Regions from separate parts of the Streptomyces sp. NPDC001401 genome, predicted to be linked through region 1. Evidence: predicted binding sites of a transcription regulator. Region 1 holds the regulator's gene; each other region holds the start of a gene.
The links. The regulator HrcA, encoded in region 1, represses chaperone genes, less so after heat shock. The targets are predictions, from matches to a motif close to TTNGCACTCNGNNNNNCNGAGTGCNAA.
Positions count from the first base shown of each region.

Region 2: groES (co-chaperone GroES) is a predicted target of HrcA. The motif match lies at 3,030-3,056, and genes of this name have one in related genera.
Region 3: groL (chaperonin GroEL) is a predicted target of HrcA. The motif match lies at 3,904-3,930, and genes of this name have one in related genera.

Region 1 is NZ_JBIAWI010000001.1:1,033,358-1,039,447, reverse strand. Features, by position in the region: gene ACFY10_RS04840 (SpoIIE family protein phosphatase) at 1-182, shown strand, start outside; gene hemW (radical SAM family heme chaperone HemW) at 214-1,446, shown strand; gene ACFY10_RS04830 (Uma2 family endonuclease) at 1,515-2,066, shown strand; gene ACFY10_RS04825 (DUF3097 domain-containing protein) at 2,044-2,856, opposite strand; gene ACFY10_RS04820 (MBL fold metallo-hydrolase) at 2,891-3,619, opposite strand; gene hrcA (heat-inducible transcriptional repressor HrcA) at 3,770-4,786, shown strand; gene dnaJ (molecular chaperone DnaJ) at 4,787-5,923, shown strand; gene ACFY10_RS04805 (nitronate monooxygenase) at 6,090-6,090, shown strand, end outside.
Region 2 is NZ_JBIAWI010000004.1:661,854-667,943, reverse strand. Features, by position in the region: gene ACFY10_RS18275 (methyltransferase domain-containing protein) at 1-1,158, opposite strand, end outside; gene ACFY10_RS18270 (polysaccharide deacetylase family protein) at 1,189-2,121, shown strand; gene ACFY10_RS18265 (polysaccharide deacetylase family protein) at 2,118-2,933, shown strand; gene groES (co-chaperone GroES) at 3,203-3,511, shown strand; gene groL (chaperonin GroEL) at 3,641-5,266, shown strand; gene ACFY10_RS18250 (ester cyclase) at 5,354-6,061, opposite strand.
Region 3 is NZ_JBIAWI010000005.1:558,347-564,436, forward strand. Features, by position in the region: gene ACFY10_RS20995 (metallophosphoesterase family protein) at 1-663, opposite strand, end outside; gene ACFY10_RS21000 (NADH:flavin oxidoreductase) at 809-1,933, opposite strand; gene groL (chaperonin GroEL) at 2,154-3,776, opposite strand; gene ACFY10_RS21010 (cold-shock protein) at 4,094-4,300, opposite strand; gene ACFY10_RS21015 (ubiquitin-like small modifier protein 1) at 4,752-5,027, opposite strand; gene thrC (threonine synthase) at 5,139-6,090, opposite strand, start outside.

The sequences.
Region 1 (6,090 bases):
TGACGGAGCGCCGCTCCGGCACCCGCATGTTCGACGACGCCGACGGCCTCTCCACCGCCCTGGCCGGCTGCGCCGGGCTGAGCGCCCAGCTGATCGCGGAGCGCATTCGCCGGCTGGTGCACGAGTTCGGCGGGAGGCCGCCGGAGGACGACCTGGCGCTGCTGGTGCTGCAGGCGGAGTGAGGACTCGTACGGGTACTGGACAATGGAAGGCATGCCTTCCGCACTCCCCGACGGCGAGCCGGTCCCCGCCGACGGCGCACTGCCCGTATCCGCACTCGCCGGGTCGGCCGACCGCCCCCTCGGCTTCTACCTGCACGTCCCGTACTGCGCGACCCGCTGCGGCTACTGCGACTTCAACACCTACACCGCCACCGAGCTGCGCGGCACGGGCGGTGTCCTGGCCTCCCGCGACAACTACGCGGACACGCTGATCGACGAGATCCGCCTGGCCAGGAAGGTGCTGGGCGACGACCCGCGCGAGGTCCGCACGGTCTTCGTGGGCGGCGGTACGCCGACCCTGCTGGCCGCCGGTGATCTCGTACGGATGCTGGGCGCGATCCGCGACGAGTTCGGCCTTGCGGCGGACGCGGAGGTGACGACCGAGGCGAACCCGGAGTCGGTGGACCCCGAGTATTTGTCCGTACTGCGCCACGGCGGCTTCAACCGCGTGTCCTTCGGAATGCAGAGCGCGAAGCAGCATGTGCTGCGCGTGCTGGACCGGACGCATACGCCGGGGCGGCCGGAGGCATGCGTGGCGGAGGCCCGCGCGGCCGGCTTCGAGCACGTCAACCTGGACCTGATCTACGGCACGCCGGGGGAGTCGGACGACGACTGGCGGGCGTCGCTGGAGGCGGCGCTGGGAGCCGGGCCCGATCATGTGTCGGCGTACGCGCTGATCGTCGAGGAAGGCACGCAGCTGGCCCGTCGCATCCGCCGGGGCGAGGTCCCGATGACGGACGACGACGTCCACGCAGACCGCTACCTGATCGCGGACGAGGTGATGTCGGAGGCGGGCTTCGACTGGTACGAGGTCTCCAACTGGGCCACCTCCGAGGCGGGCCGCTGCCTGCACAACGAGCTGTACTGGCGCGGCGCCGACTGGTGGGGCGCGGGCCCCGGGGCCCACTCGCACGTGGGCGGTGTGCGCTGGTGGAACGTGAAGCACCCGGGCGCGTATGCGGCGGCACTGGCGGCGGGGCGGTCGCCGGGGGCGGGGCGGGAGCTCCTGTCGGAGGAGGACCGGCGGGTGGAGCGGATTCTGCTGGAGCTGCGGCTGCGGGAGGGGGTGCCGCTGGAGTTGTTGCGGGAGGAGGGGCTGGCGGCTTCTCGGCGGGCGCTGGGGGAGGGGCTGCTGGAGGCGGGGCCGTATGGGGAGGGGCGAGCCGTGCTGACGTTGCGCGGGCGGTTGTTGGCGGATGCGGTGGTGCGGGACTTGGTGGACTGATCACCCGTGGGGGTGGTTGCCCCCGGTCGGGCCCTCGCGTGGCCGTGCCCCGTTCCTAGGGTGCCGGCATGAACGACCGGCAGGTAATCGAGTTCTTCGGCACGCTTGACGTCCCCGAGGGCATCAGGGCCGAGCTCTTGCGAGGCGACATCGTGATGACGAGGTCCCCGGACCTGGTGCACAACTGCACGGTGGCGGACGTCCAGGACGGTATTCCGCGGAGCCGTTGGCAGCGGCTGCAGCGCCAGCACGTCGAGATGCACCGGGAAACGAGTGAGCCCGTCCCGGACATCGTGGTGCTCGAACGGGGTGCCGGGCCGGACTCCGGCCGCCTCGTACCGGTCGAGGCGGTCACCATGCTGGTCGAGGTCGTGTCCAGGACCAGCGCGCACCGCGACTACGTGACCAAGCGGTCGATCTACGCCGGGGCAGGTGTACCGGTGTACCTGACCGTCGATCCGGCAGCGGCTGAATGCCTCGTGCTCACCGAGCCGTACGGCAGCGGCGAGCGCGCCGACTATCGCTGTCGGCGCAACTGGAGGTACGGGGAGACGCTCCTCCTGCCTGTGCTCGACATGAGCATCGACACCGGCAAGTTCAGGTGTGACCCGGCGCCGTGACGAAGTCGATCAACTCCTCCACCCGCCCCAGCAGTTCCGGCTCCAGATCCTTGTAGGACCGCACCCGCGACAGAATCCCCTGCCAAGCCGCCCCCGTGTTCTCCGGCCACCCCAGCGCCCGGCAAACCCCCGTCTTCCAGTCCTGCCCGCGCGGCACCCGCGGCCACCCGGCGATCCCCAGCGACGACGGCTTCACCGCCTCCCAGATGTCGATGTACGGGTGGCCCACCACCAGCGCGTGCTCGCTCGTCACCGCCTGCGCGATCCGCCACTCCTTCGAACCCGGCACCAGGTGGTCCACCAGGACCCCCAGCCGCGCATCCGGCCCCGGAGCGAACTCCGCCACGATCGCCGGCAGGTCGTCCACGCCCTCCAGGTACTCCACGACCACGCCCTCGATGCGCAGGTCGTCGCCCCACACCCGCTCGACGAGCTCCGCGTCGTGCCGCCCCTCGACATAGATCCGCCCGGCGCGAGCCACGCGCGCGCGTGCGCCCGGGACGGCCACCGAACCGGATGCCGTGCGGGTGGGACGGACCGGGGCCGACGAGGACGGGCGGACGAGCGTCACCACCCGGCCCTCCAGCAGGAACCCCCGCGGCTCCATCGGAAACACCCGGTGCTTGCCGAAGCGGTCCTCCAGGGTCACCGTGCCCGCCTCGCAGCGGATCACCGCGCCGCAGAAACCGGTGCCGGGTTCCTCGACCACCAGACCGGGCTCCGCCGGGACCTCGGGGACGGGCTTGGGCTTCTTCCACGGCGGGGTCAGGTCGGCGGAGTACTGGCGCATTCGAGTGACGATAGGAGAAGCGGCCGGGCAGTGGTCACGACACGCCGAAACGCGCCGCCAGCTCCTCACGCTGCGCCCGCACGAACTCCGCATCCACCACCGCTCCGTGACCGGGCACGTACAGTGCGTCCTCGCCGCCCAGGTCGAGGAGCCGGTCGAGGGCGGCCGGCCAGTGCGACGGCACGGCGTCCGGCCCGGCCTGCGGTTCGCCGGACTCCTCCACCAGGTCGCCGCAGAACACCACCTCCGGGGCGCCGGGGACCAGGACGACGAGGTCGTGGGCCGTGTGGCCGGGGCCCACGTTCGCCAGCAGCACCTGGCGGCCGCCGCCCAGGTCGAGCGTCCACTCGCCCGAGACGTGATGCCGGGGCGCGACCAGCGCGTCCACCGCCTCCTCCGCCACGCGCGCGTCCAGCCCGTTGCCCACCGCGTCCGTGCGCAGCTCCTCGCGCGCGTGCCGGGCGTCGAACACCGTGTCCATGCCCACCGCGCCGTAGACCTCCGCGCCCGCGAACGCCGCCGCCCCGAAGACATGGTCGAAATGGGGATGCGTGAGCGCGAGATGAGTCACACGGTGACCGGCGAGCTCTTGTACCTGCGCACGCAACCGTGCGCCCTCCGCGAGGCTCGACCCCGCGTCGATCAAGAGCGCCGTGCCCTCCCCGACGACCAGCCCCACCGTGCAGTCCCAGCCGGGCAGCCGGCACCGGCCGACGCCGGCCGCCAGCCGCTCCCACCCCAGCTCTTCCCAAGTCACCGTCATACGGCGACGCTAGCGGTACGCCCCGTTCAACAGGGGCCGACCTTGCCCCGGGTGTACCCCACCGCCGTACACTGGCCGGTAATGGTTGGCACTCGGACGGACAGAGTGCCAGGCGAAGCGCCTAGGGGACGATCGCTGGAGGTGTGCGCGATGCTGAGCGAACGACGGCTTCAGGTGCTGCGCGCCATCGTCCAGGACTATGTCGGCACCGAGGAGCCGGTGGGGTCGAAGGCCCTGACCGAGCGGCACAACCTCGGGGTGTCCCCGGCGACGGTGCGCAACGACATGGCGGCCCTGGAGGACGAGGGGTTCATCGCCCAGCCGCACACCAGCGCCGGGCGGATCCCCACCGACAAGGGCTACCGGCTGTTCGTCGACAAGCTCGCGGGCGTCAAGCCGATGTCCGCGCCCGAGCGGCGCGCGATCCAGAACTTCCTCGACGGCGCCGTGGATCTCGACGATGTGGTGGCGCGGACGGTTCGGCTGCTGGCCCAGCTCACGCGGCAGGTGGCGGTCGTCCAGTACCCGTCGCTGACCCGGTCCACCGTCCGGCATGTGGAGCTGCTCTCGCTCGCGCCCGCGCGCGTGATGCTCGTGCTGATCACCGACACCGGCCGGGTCGAGCAGCGCATGGTCGACTGCCCGGCGCCGTTCGGCGAGGCCTCCCTCGCGGATCTGCGGGCGCGGCTCAACAGCCGGGTCGCGGGGCGCCGCTTCGCGGACGTCCCCCGGCTCGTGGAAGACCTGCCCGAAGGCTTCGACGTCGAGGACCGGGGTACGGTCTCGACAGTGCTCTCCACTCTTCTGGAGACACTGGTCGAGGAGAACGAGGAGCGGCTGATGATCGGCGGCACCGCCAATCTGACCCGCTTCGGACATGACTTCCCCCTCACCATCCGCCCCGTCCTGGAGGCGCTGGAGGAGCAGGTCGTGCTCCTCAAGTTGCTTGGCGAGGCGGGGGATTCGGGCATGACGGTGCGCATCGGGCACGAGAACGCCTATGAGGGACTCAACTCCACTTCGGTGGTGTCGGTCGGCTACGGTTCGGGCGGCGAGGCAGTCGCCAAGCTCGGCGTGGTCGGACCGACCCGCATGGATTACCCGGGAACGATGGGAGCGGTACGCGCAGTGGCACGGTACGTCGGACAGATCCTGGCGGAGTCGTAAGTGGCCACGGACTACTACGCCGTTCTCGGCGTGCGCCGCGACGCGTCGCAGGAAGAGATCAAGAAGGCCTTCCGGCGGCTCGCGCGCGAGCTGCACCCGGACGTCAACCCGGATCCGAAGACCCAGGAGCGGTTCAAGGAGATCAACGCCGCTTACGAGGTGCTCTCCGACCCGCAGAAGAAGCAGGTCTACGACCTCGGCGGCGACCCCCTCTCGCAGGCGGGCGGCGCGGGCGCGGGCGGCTTCGGCGCGGGTGGCTTCGGGAACTTCTCGGACATCATGGACGCGTTCTTCGGTACGGCGTCGCAGCGGGGCCCCCGGTCGCGTACGCGCCGGGGCCAGGACGCGATGATCCGGCTGGAGATCGAGCTCGACGAGGCGGCCTTCGGTACGACGAAGGACATCCAGGTCGACACGGCGATCGTCTGCTCCACCTGTAACGGGGAAGGCGCGGCGCCGGGCACCTCCGCCCAGACGTGTGACATGTGCCGCGGCCGCGGTGAGGTGTCGCAGGTGACGCGGTCCTTCCTGGGCCAGGTCATGACCTCGCGTCCCTGCCCGCAGTGCCAGGGCTTCGGCACGGTCGTTCCGACGCCGTGCCCGGAGTGCGCCGGTGACGGTCGCGTCCGGTCCCGCCGTACCCTCACGGTCAAGATCCCGGCCGGTGTCGACAACGGCACCCGCATCCAGCTCGCGGGCGAGGGCGAGGTCGGCCCCGGCGGCGGTCCCGCCGGTGACCTGTACGTCGAGATCCACGAGCTGCCGCACTCCACCTTCCAGCGGCGCGGCGACGACCTGCACTGCACGGTCACCATCCCGATGACGGCCGCGTCCCTCGGCACCAAGGTGCCGCTGGAGACGCTGGACGGCATGGAGGAGGTCGACATCCGGCCCGGCACCCAGTCCGGCCAGTCGATCCCGCTGCACGGCCGGGGCGTCACGCACCTGCGCGGCGGCGGCCGCGGCGACCTGATCGTCCACGTCGAGGTCCAGACCCCGACGAAGCTGGATCCCGAGCAGGAGCGGCTGCTGCGCGAGCTGGCCAAGCTGCGGGGTGAGGAGCGGCCGCAGGGGCAGTTCCAGCCTGGGCAGCAGGGCCTTTTCTCGCGGTTGAAGGACGCGTTCAACGGGCGCTGAGGTGGTGCTGGGGGCTCCGCCCCCAGACTCCCGTCGGCCCTTAAGGGGCTCGTCCTCAAACGCCGGACGGGCTGAAGTGCACTGACCGGCGGCAAGAGGTGCCGTAGGTCTATGCCCGCGGACGGCCGGATTCGGACTTGTTCGGAGGACGTGACAACATGCCGTCA
Region 2 (6,090 bases), on a different contig from region 1:
CGGGAGGGTCTTGCGGCGCAACTCCTCCGGCTCGACGGCCGACCCGCGCTTCTTCACGGTCAGGACGCCGACCTCCCGTTCCCGCAGCAGCGCCTTCAACTTCTTTACGTTGAAGGGGAGTTGGTCGGTGATCTCGTACGCCGTCGCATACGGGGTCACGTGGTGCTCATCCGCGGTGATGTAGGCGATGGTGGGGTCGATCAGCCCGCCGTCCAGGTCCTCGGCCACCTCGGCGACCAGGTGGGCGCGGATGACGGCGCCGTCCGGTTCGTACAAGTACCGCCCGACGGGCCGGACTTCGGGGTCGGGCAGCGCCGTGGCGGGCGAGGCCCGCACACCGGCGCCGGAGGGCAGCAGCGTCGCCCGCCGTGCGCCCGGCGTCACGCGAGGGCCGAACCACAGCACGGCCTCCTTGACGTCACCCCCGTCCGAGATCCACTCGGCCTCCGCGTCCGCGGGAATCGCCTCGTGGGGAATGCCCGGCGCGATCTTCAGTGCGGCGCGCGGTGCCTTGCGGGCCGCCTCGACCGCCCACGACAGGGGCGGCGAGTAGGCCTCCGGGTCGAAGATGCGCCCGCGACCACCGCGCCGGGCCGGATCGACGAACACGGCGTCGTAGCCGGACGTATCCACCTCCGTGACGTCCGCCTCCCGCACCTCGATCAGTTCGGCGAGCCCGAGCGCGTCGGCGTTCGCGCGCGCCACGGCCGCGGTCGCCGGATCCCGGTCCACGGCGAGCACCCGGATCCCGGCCCGGGCGAGCGCGACGGCATCACCGCCGATCCCGCAGCACAGGTCGGCGACGGACCGCACGCCCGTCGCCCGGAAACACTCGGCGCGATACGTCGCCACGCTCGCCCGTGTCGACTGCTCCACCCCGTTCGGCGTGAAGAACATCCGCTGCGCATCCTCGGAGCCGAACTTGGCCGCCGCCCGCTGCCGCAGCCGCGCCTGCCCGAGCGCCGCCGACACCAGCTCGGCGGGGTGTTCGCGGCGCAGCCGGGTGGCGACGGCGAGCTCGTCGGCGGGGGCCGTGCCGCGCACCTCGTCGAGGAGGGCGCGGCCTTCGGGGGTGAGGAGGTCAGCGAGGTCGTTCACCGGGTCATTGTGGGCCAGTCGGTGGATGGTGCGCCTCCGGCCGCGGTGTCGGGCCGGGATCCGGGCGGTGGCCTGGAAGGATCCGGCACCATGCGAGTAGTCGTACAAAATGACAAAACTCGGGCCTATGGGGTGCCGTGGATCCGCGGTGGAATCGCCGTGCTCGCCGTGGCGGCCATCGCCTCGGGATGTGCACAGTTCGGCGGTCCGCCGGCCCGCCCGGGGCCCGGCCGGCAGCAGCCCCTGCAGGCACCCCCGGCCCGCGCCCTCGACTCGTACGCCACGAAGCTGGGCGCCGCGTACGCCGCCCGGGCTGCCGCGGCACAGCGCTGGGACCTGGCGAAGGTCCCGCTGTCGGCTCCGCCGCCACCCGTGAAGAAGCCGAAGATCAGGGCGCGCAGCGGCTTCGAGGTGGACGACCAGGAGGAACTGCGCCTTCCGCCCGTCTTCACGACGATCCCCACCAGACAGAAGATCGTCTTCCTGACCATCGACGACGGCGCCGAGAAGGACCGGGCGTTCCTGCGGATGATGAGCGACCTGAAGATCCCGTACACCGCCTTCCTCAGCAACTTCCTGGTGAAGGACGACTACGCCTACTTCCGCAGGATGCAGTCCGAGGGCGTGACCCTTAACAACCACACCCTCACCCACCCCTACCTGCCGGGCCTGTCGTACCGGGAGCAGAAGCACGAGATCTGCGGCATGCAGGCGATCATGAGGAAGCAGTTCGGCAAGCGCCCGACCGTCTTCCGCCCGCCCTTCGGCAACTACAACCAGGACACCCTGCGCGCCGCCAAGTCCTGCGGCATCAAGTACGCGCCCATCTGGGACGAGGAGGTCTTCGTCGACCACTGGGAGTACCGCGAGGACGACCGGGACCTGCACCCCGGCGACATCGTGCTCACCCACTTCCGCGGCCGCGACGAGTGGAACGGCACCATGGTCGACGACATGCGCCGCTTCCTGAACAGGGTCACGGCCGAGGGATACGCGGTGGCCCGCCTGGAGGACTACCTGTGAGGCTCCGGGGCCCGGCGGCCGCCGCGCTGGCGTTCGCGCTCCTCACCGGCTGCGCCCAGTCCGTCGACCCCATCGAACGGCTGGGCGAGAAGGCCGCCCAGGGCATACAGCCGCACGGGCCCGCCGGAACACCCCAGCGGCCGTACCGCCGCTGGGGCCTCGCCGCCCCGCTGCTCCCCGCCCCGAAGCCGCCTCGTGCGGCGCGGGCCCGGACGGCGCGCTCGGGCCTGCCCCCGGTCGTGTCCCGCATCCGTACCCACGACAAGGTCGTCTTCCTGACCTACGACGACGGCGCCGAAAAGGATCCCCGCTTCGTCGACCTGGTCCGTGAACTGCGGCTGCCCGTCAGCATGTTCCTCACGGACAGCGTCGTCGGGCCGGGGTACGGCCACTTCGCCCGGCTGCGGTCGGTCGGCGCGAGCATCCAGAACCACACCCTCGACCACCCCGCCCTGCGCGGCCTGCCGTACGCCGGCCAGCGCGCCGAGATCTGCGGCCAGCAGGACAAACTCGGATCCCGCTTCGGCAGCCGCCCCCGCCTCTTCCGCCCGCCCTACGGCACCTACGACACCATCACCCGCCGAGCGGCCGCCGACTGCGGCATCTCGGCCCTGGTCCTGTGGCGCGCGTCGATGACGGGAGGCGGCGAGCTGACGTACCTGCGCGGCATCCACCGCCTGCGCCCCGGCGACATCGTGGCGGTGGACCCGGACGAGGGCGTGGGCCTGACCCTCAGGGCGCGCACGGTACGCCTGCTGCGACGGGTGCAGCAGGCGGGGCTGACGGTGGGACGCCTGGAGGACTATCTCTGACGGTGACCTCCGAGCGCCGGTCGGCAATACCAGCCCGTCCGGCGTTCGAGGACGAGGCCCTTCAGGCCGATGAACCCCCCCGACGCGCCGCAGGCATTGGCACTCCGCTTGACCGAGTGCTAATCGCGGTCATAGTCTCGGCTCTGGCACTCCCCAGTGGAGAGTGCCAACTACGCGACGGGCAGGTCCGGCACCCGCGACGACGGATCCACCTGGTCGCCACCTCAGACAGTTAACCCCGTGAGATCTCCGAAGGGGGAGGTCGGATCGTGACGACCACCAGCTCCAAGGTTGCCATCAAGCCGCTCGAGGACCGCATCGTGGTCCAGCCGCTCGACGCCGAGCAGACCACCGCCTCTGGCCTGGTCATCCCGGACACCGCCAAGGAGAAGCCCCAGGAGGGCGTCGTCCTGGCCGTGGGCCCGGGCCGCTTCGAGAACGGCGAGCGCCTGCCGCTCGACGTCAAGACCGGCGACATCGTGCTGTACAGCAAGTACGGCGGCACCGAGGTGAAGTACAACGGCGAGGAGTACCTCGTCCTCTCGGCTCGCGACGTGCTCGCGATCATCGAGAAGTAATTCACCTCGCTTCCTCGAGAAGCACATTGCTCGACGCTGCGCCCCTGGCCCCCGCGACCACACAAGAAGCCGGGCGCCCGGGGCGCAGTGCATTTTTCACCCACAGATTCCGAGAGGGCTCCCGCTGTCATGGCGAAGATCCTGAAGTTCGACGAGGACGCCCGTCGCGCCCTCGAGCGCGGCGTCAACAAGCTGGCCGACACGGTCAAGGTGACGATCGGCCCCAAGGGCCGCAACGTCGTCATCGACAAGAAGTTCGGCGCGCCCACCATCACCAACGACGGCGTCACCATCGCCCGTGAGGTCGAGGTCGAGGACCCGTACGAGAACCTCGGTGCGCAGCTGGTGAAGGAGGTGGCGACCAAGACCAACGACATCGCTGGTGACGGCACCACCACCGCCACCGTGCTCGCCCAGGCGCTGGTCCGAGAGGGCCTGAAGAACGTCGCCGCGGGTGCCTCCCCGGCGCTGCTGAAGAAGGGCATCGACGCGGCCGTGGCCGCGGTCTCCGAGGAGCTCCTCGCGACCGCCCGCCCGATCGACGAGAAGTCCGACATCGCCGCCGTGGCCGGCCTGTCCGCCCAGGACACCCAGGTCGGCGAGCTCATCGCCGAGGCGATGGACAAGGTCGGCAAGGACGGTGTCATCACCGTCGAGGAGTCCAACACCTTCGGTCTGGAGCTGGACTTCACCGAGGGCATGGCCTTCGACAAGGGCTACCTGTCCCCGTACTTCGTGACGGACCAGGAGCGCATGGAGGCCGTCCTCGACGACCCGTACATCCTGATCAACCAGGGCAAGATCGGCTCGATCGCCGATCTGCTGCCGCTGCTCGAGAAGGTCATCCAGGCGGGTGCCTCCAAGCCGCTGCTGATCATCGCCGAGGACGTCGAGGGCGAGGCCCTGTCGACCCTGGTCGTGAACAAGATCCGCGGCACCTTCAACGCGGTCGCGGTCAAGGCCCCCGGCTTCGGCGACCGCCGCAAGGCGATGCTGCAGGACATGGCGGTCCTCACCGGCGCCACGGTCATCTCCGAGGAGGTCGGCCTCAAGCTCGACCAGGTCGGTCTGGACGTGCTGGGCTCCGCCCGCCGAGTGACGATCACCAAGGACGACACGACCATCGTCGACGGCGCCGGCAACCACGAGGACGTCGTGGGCCGCGTCGCCCAGATCAAGGCCGAGATCGAGAACACCGACTCCGACTGGGACCGCGAGAAGCTCCAGGAGCGCCTCGCGAAGCTGGCCGGCGGCGTGTGCGTGATCAAGGTCGGCGCCGCCACCGAGGTGGAGCTGAAGGAGAAGAAGCACCGTCTGGAGGACGCCATCTCCGCGACCCGCGCCGCGGTCGAGGAGGGCATCGTCTCCGGTGGTGGCTCCGCGCTCGTCCACGCCGCGAAGGTCCTGGAAGGCGGTCTGGGCAAGACCGGCGACGAGGCCACCGGTGTCGCGGTCGTCCGCAAGGCCGTCGTCGAGCCGCTGCGCTGGATCGCCGAGAACGCCGGCCTGGAGGGCTACGTCATCACCTCCAAGGTCGCCGAGCTCGAGAAGGGCCAGGGCTTCAACGCCGCCACCGGCGAGTACGGCGACCTGGTCAAGGCCGGCGTCATCGACCCGGTCAAGGTCACCCGCTCCGCCCTGGAGAACGCCGCCTCCATCGCCTCCCTCCTGCTGACGACCGAGACCCTGGTCGTCGAGAAGAAGGAAGAGGAAGAGCCGGCCGCCGCGGGCCACGGCCACGGCCACGCCCACTGACATCGGTCAGTCACTGACCCCGGTCAGCCACTGACCCGGTCAGTACGAAGGCCCGGCACCCCAGAGGTGCCGGGCCTTCGCGTCGTCCTACCGCTCCAGGCCTTCGAGCGCGCCCAGTTGCGCCATCAGCCCCAGCCGGTCGTACTGCCACCATGCTTCGACGATCTTCTCGTGCTCGCCGAACCGGTGAATGGTCGCACCGGTCATGGTGACCTGCTTCCCGGTCGACGGGATCCCCATGAACTCGGCCTTCTGGGTGCCGTTCCAGGTCCACCGGTTGCACACCCGGTCGCCCTGGGCGAACTGGTCGTCGAGGGTGAACGTGAAGTCGAAGGCCCCGCGCCACATCTCGACCTCGCGCCGCAGCGCGTCCATGCCGATGGTGTCCTGCTCGTTGGCGGGATCGTGGTCGTGGTAGTTCTCGGCGACCATGTCGTCGAGCGGAGCCAGCTCGCCCTTTGCGGCCAGCGTCTGGAAGAACCGCCGCGAGGTGTCCGCGTTCAGCTGCTCGTCGCGCACGACGTCCAGGTCGGTGAACGTCGGCATCTCGTCGCAGAGAGCCACCATCTCGCGGAAGATCTTGTCGGTCTCGGGCAGGTTGGAGTTCCGCATGGCCTCCTCGTACGACGGGAACTCCACGATCTCGATGAAGTGCGACGCGTCCGACCGGTCCTTGCCGATCACACTGTGCGTCGCTGTCCGCTTCCCCTTGGTCTGTTCGACCCATGTGTCCATCAGCCGGTTGATGTCGTCGAACCGGCTGGTCTTGCAGTCGATGATCTGAACGAAGGTCATGGTTTTGCCTCCGGTCCCCGGGGTCCCGT
Region 3 (6,090 bases), on a different contig from region 1:
CACCGGGGTCGTCTCCAGAAGGCCGAACAGCTGGAGATGAAAGTGCCCGGTGAGAACGGCCCGGACATCGGTGCCACGGATCGCCTCCGCCAGCGCCGAGGGATTGCGGAGCCCGAACACGCGCTGTGTCTCGACGTCGAGAGCGATCGGCGGATGATGGAGCGCGAGGACCGTCCCCTTCGCCGCCGGGGTCGCCAACACACCCCGCAGCCAAGCCAGTTGCTCGGCCCCGAGCCACCCGTGCACCTTGCCCGGCACGAGCGAGTCCAGCGTGACGAAACGCCATCCGTCCACCGTGCTCACCGCGGCCCGCTCCCCCGCCGCGGACTCGAGCACCGCCTCCGCCCGCTCGGCACCGTCCGCCGCCAGGTGCCCGCTCCCCAGCACCTTGCCGAAGGCCTCGCGCTCGTCGTGATTGCCGGTCGTGCAGAACACGGGCGCGTCCAGTGGCAGCGCGAACTCGGTCAGCAGCTCTCGTACCGTCGTGTACGCCTCCACCGCCCCGTCGTTGGCGATGTCACCGGTGACGACGATCGCATCCACGCCCCGCTGGTGACGCAGTTCGTCCAGCATGAGGCGAAGCGAGCCGGTGGCGTTGACGCCGTGCCTGTTGGGGGCGTCGGTGCGCTCGATGTGGGTGTCGGAGAGGTGAAGGATCCTCATGCCCCAGAACGCTATCCGTAGTTGACCTCGGCAACCAGGGCGCCCCATCCAGCCCGTCCGGCGTTTGAGGACGAGGCCGAAGGCCGATGGGGGGTCTGGGGGCGCAGCCCCCAGGGACGCGCACCCCCACCGACCCGCACCAATCTCAGCTCAGCGAGCGCAGCGCCGCCGCGTCATACGGCTTCAGCTCCGAGACCCGGTCGGCCAGAACCTTCGCCGCCCACTCAGGATCCTGCAGCAGCGCCCGGCCGACCGCGACCATGTCGAACTCCTCGGCCTCCAGCCGGTCGAGAAGGTTGTCGATGCCCTTGACCGGCGCCCCTTCGCCCTGGAAGCCCTTGAGGAAGTCACCGTCGAGGCCGACCGAGCCGACGGTGATGACCGGCTTGCCGGTGAGCTTCTTCGTCCAGCCGGCCAGGTTCAGGTCCGAATCGTCGAACTCCGGCAGCCAGTAACGGCGGGTGGAGGCGTGGAAGACGTCGACACCGGCGGCGGCCAGCGGCGAGAGGATCGCCTCCAGCTCCTCCGGGGTCTCGGCGAGCCGCGCGGTGTACTCCTGCTGCTTCCACTGCGAGTAACGGAAGATGATCGGGAACTCGGGGGACACCGCCTCGCGGACCGCCGCGACGATCTCGGTCGCGAACGTGACGCGGCCGACGGCGTCACCGCCGTAAGCATCCGTACGGCGATTCGTGCCCGCCCACAGGAACTGGTCGAGGAGGTAGCCGTGGGCGCCGTGCAGCTCCACACCGTCGAAGCCGATGCGCTCGGCGGCGGCAGCGGCCTCGGCGAACGCGCCGATGACGTCGTCCACGTCCTGCTGGGTCATCGCCTTGCCGGTCGGCTCGGCGCCCGCGGTCACCAGGCCGGAGGGGCCGACGGCGGGGGCGTCGGCGTACGGCGCCTGCCCCTGCTCGCGCACCATGCCGATGTGCCACAGCTGCGGGACGATCTTGCCGCCGGCCGCGTGCACGTCCTCGGCGACCTTGGCCCAGCCCGCGAGCTGCTCCTCGCCGTGGAAGCGCGGTACGCGGTCGCTGTTGCCGGCCGAGTCGTGGCCGACGTACGTGCCCTCGGTGACGATGAGCCCGACGCCGGCGGCGGCGCGGCGCGCGTAGTAGGAGCGCACGTCCTCGCCGGGGATGCCACCCGGGGAGAACATGCGGGTCATCGGGGCCATCACGATCCGGTTCGGGACGGTGAGACCGCCCAGACTGATCGGGCGGGACAGGATCTGGGCCGCTCGGGAGGCGGGCGTGGTGACGGTCACCTGGGAGACTCCTCGCAAAGGACGGTGCTGAAAGTGTTAACCAGCTGGTATGTGCACACGCATTGTTGCACCCACTTAAGCAATCGCCTATGCGCTGCCCCACATTCCGGGCCGCACGAAGTCCGTACGTGACCCGGAACACGCCCGAGGGCGGCACCCCCTGTCTCCAGGGAGTGCCGCCCTCGGTACTGACGGACCGGGTCCGAGCCTCGTATCAGGCTCAGAAGTCCATGTCACCGCCCGGCATACCGCCACCGGCAGGCGCGGCGGCCTTCTCCGGCTTGTCGGCGATGACGGCCTCGGTGGTGAGGAAGAGCGCGGCGATGGAGGCGGCGTTCTGCAGGGCAGAGCGCGTGACCTTCGCCGGGTCGATGATGCCTTCCTTGACCAGGTCGACGTACTCGCCGGTCGCGGCGTTGAGGCCGTGACCCGGGGTGAGGTTGCGGACCTTCTCCACCACGACGCCACCCTCGAGGCCGGCGTTGACGGCGATCTGCTTCAGCGGGGCCTCGAGCGCGATGCGCACGGCGTTGGCGCCGGTCGCCTCGTCACCCTCGAGGTCCAGCTTCTCGAAGACGCTGGAGGCCTGGATGAGCGCGACGCCACCACCGGCGACGATGCCCTCCTCGACGGCCGCCTTGGCGTTGCGCACGGCGTCCTCGATGCGGTGCTTGCGCTCCTTGAGCTCCACCTCGGTGGCGGCACCGGCCTTGATGACCGCGACACCGCCGGCGAGCTTCGCCAGGCGCTCCTGCAGCTTCTCGCGGTCGTAGTCCGAGTCGCTGTTCTCGATCTCGGCGCGGATCTGGTTGACCCGGCCCTGGACCTGCTCGGAGGAGCCGGCACCGTCGACGATGGTGGTCTCGTCCTTGGTGATGACGACCTTGCGGGCCTTGCCCAGAAGGTCCAGGGAGGTGTTCTCGAGCTTGAGACCGACCTCCTCGGAGATGACCTCGCCACCGGTGAGGATGGCGATGTCGTTCAGCATCGCCTTGCGGCGGTCGCCGAAGCCCGGGGCCTTGACGGCGACGGACTTGAAGGTGCCGCGGATCTTGTTGACGACCAGGGTCGACAGGGCCTCGCCCTCGACATCCTCGGCGATGATCAGCAGCGGCTTGCCCGACTGCATGACCTTCTCCAGGAGCGGGAGCAGGTCCTTGACGGAGCCGATCTTGGAGTTGGCGATCAGGATGTACGGGTCGTCGAGCGACGCCTCCATCCGCTCCATGTCGGTGGCGAAGTACGCCGAGATGTAGCCCTTGTCGAAGCGCATACCCTCGGTGAGCTCGAGCTCCAGACCGAAGGTCTGGGACTCCTCGACGGTGATGACGCCTTCCTTGCCGACCTTGTCCATCGCCTCGGCGATGAGCTCGCCGATCTGGGTGTCGGCGGCGGAGATGGAGGCCGTCGAAGCGATCTGCTCCTTGGTCTCCACGTCCTTGGCCTGCTCGAGCAGGGCACCGGAGACGGCCTCGACGGCCTTCTCGATACCGCGCTTGAGGGCCATCGGGTTGGCGCCGGCGGCTACGTTGCGCAGGCCTTCCTTGACGAGGGCCTGGGCGAGAACGGTCGCGGTGGTCGTACCGTCACCGGCGACGTCGTCCGTCTTCTTGGCGACTTCCTTGACCAGCTCGGCGCCGATCTTCTCGAACGGGTCCTCGAGCTCGATCTCCTTGGCGATGGAGACACCATCGTTGGTGATCGTGGGGGCGCCCCACTTCTTCTCGAGGACGACGTTGCGGCCCTTGGGGCCGAGCGTCACCTTCACGGCGTCCGCGAGCTGGTTCATGCCGCGCTCGAGGCCGCGCCGCGCCTCCTCGTCGAACGCGATGATCTTGGCCATGTGAAGTGGTCCCTCCAGGACTGGGGGTGATTCCTTCGGACCGCGCCCGCGCCCGCGACGGACGGCTCGCATGCCTTGCAGGTTCCTTCCCCACCCGGCCTGCGGGCCTCACCGACCCGGTCCTTCGTTGTCACTCTCACCTTCAGAGTGCTAACGCCAATGATTAGCACTCGCCCCCTGCGAGTGCAAGCGCCTCTCGGAGGCTGGGCCCGCACACCCGACCCCGGCTCGAGCATGCCGAAGGGCCCGTACCCAGGAGGTACGAGCCCTTCGATCAAGAACAGAAGAACGTCGCTGCAGTTAACCCGGCGCGTGCTTCAGCTGGTCGCCAGTCGGACCATGTCCGCCTGCGGCCCCTTCTGGCCCTGCGAGATCTCGAAATCGACCCGCTGACCCTCTTCCAGGGTGCGGTAGCCGTCCATCTGAATCGCACTGTAGTGGACGAAAACATCCGCACCACCGTCGACCGCGATGAAGCCGTACCCCTTCTCCGCGTTGAACCACTTGACGGTGCCCTGAGCCATGCCTAACTCCCCTATTACTGGCCCTTGCACAGATCCACACTTCGCGGATCCGGGTCAGACCTCACCCCCCACGGTTGGGGGCGTGCGCCGGAACGCGTCGACCGCGGCTGAATGTATCTGTCCAACTGCCGTCTGCAACAGGTCAATCGGACGAGAATTCCGGGCACGACTGGTCGGGAATTTACGGAGAATTCGCCTGAATTCAGGGCAAGTCGGGCCCCATAAAAGGAGCATAAGACGCAAAAAACCTGCACACTTTGGCTACTTCTCGCTGCCTGAGAAGAGAGAACTCATATGCATCCGGCATGCGGAGTGGAGCAGGTTCCCCAACTGTACCGTGCTCAACCATGCAGAATTGCCCCCTCCGCTTCTCTCACGGAGGGGGCAATTCGGTGAACTCTTGGTAACCGGCGTTACCGACGGTAATAATCGGTCGTCCGACCTGTTTCGGTCAGCCTCCGGCGACGGCCGGGATGATCGAGACGCCGGCACCGTCCGGAGTCGCCGTCTCCAGCCCCTGCTCGAACCGCACGTCGTCGTCGTTCACGTACACGTTGACGAAACGGCGAAGCTTGCCCTGGTCGTCAAGAACGCGGGCGGCGATACCCGTGTGGTTCTTCTCCAGATCGGCGATGACCTCGCCGAGGGTCGCACCTTCGGCGGCGACCTCGGCCTGCCCGCCGGTGTAGGTGCGCAGGATGGTGGGGATGCGGACGTTGACGCTCACAATGTGCCTCCGGTCAGGGTTTTTTAAGGGGCGCGGGGCTGTGTTGGATTTGCGGCTGCCGCCGCGTGGGCGCGACCAGCCCCCACCGGCCCGCGGCCGAACAACTACCTCTTAGCCGAGCCCGGCCTCACGGAACGATTCGAGGCTGGGACGGATCGTCGCAGTAAGACCCGTACCCGCCACCGCATCCAGCGTCTTGAGCCCGTCACCGGTGTTGAGCACGACCGTGGTGAGGCTCGGGTCCAGCAGCCCGTTCTCGATCAGCTTCTTCGTCACACCGAGGGTCACGCCCCCGGCGGTCTCCGCGAAGATTCCCTCCGTGCGGGCGAGCAGCTTGATGGCGTCCACCACCTGCTCGTCGTTCACGTCCTCCACCGCACCCCCGGTGCGACGGGCAATGTCGAGAACGTAAGGACCATCCGCCGGGTTGCCGATGGCCAGCGACTTGGCGATGGTGTTCGGCTTCTGGGGCCGTACGACGTCGTGCCCCGCCTTGTACGCGACGGAAACGGGGCTGCACCCCTCGGCCTGCGCCCCGAAGATCTTGTACGGCTTGTCCTCGACGAGGCCAAGCTTGATCAGCTCCTGGAGACCCTTGTCGATCTTCGTGAGCTGCGAGCCGGAGGCGATCGGCACGACCAGCTGGTCCGGCAGCTGCCAGCCGAGCTGCTCGCAGATCTCGTACGCCAGGGTCTTGGAGCCCTCCGCGTAGTACGGCCGCAGGTTGACGTTGACGAAGCCCCAGCCCTCGCCGGCCGGGTCGCCGATCAGCTCGGAGCAGAAGCGGTTCACGTCGTCGTAGTTGCCGTCGATACCGACGAGCTCGCCGCCGTAGACGGCAGCCATGACGACCTTGCCCTGCTCCAGGTCGTGCGGGATGAACACGCAGGAACGGAACCCGGCGCGGGCCGCCGCGGCCCCCACCGCACCGGCGAGGTTGCCGGTGGACGAGCAGGACAGGGTGGTGAAGTCGAAGGCGCGGGCGGCCTCGATGGCCTGGGCGACCACGCGGTCCTTGAAGGAGTGCGTCGGGTTGCCCGAGTCGTCCTTGACGAACAGCTTG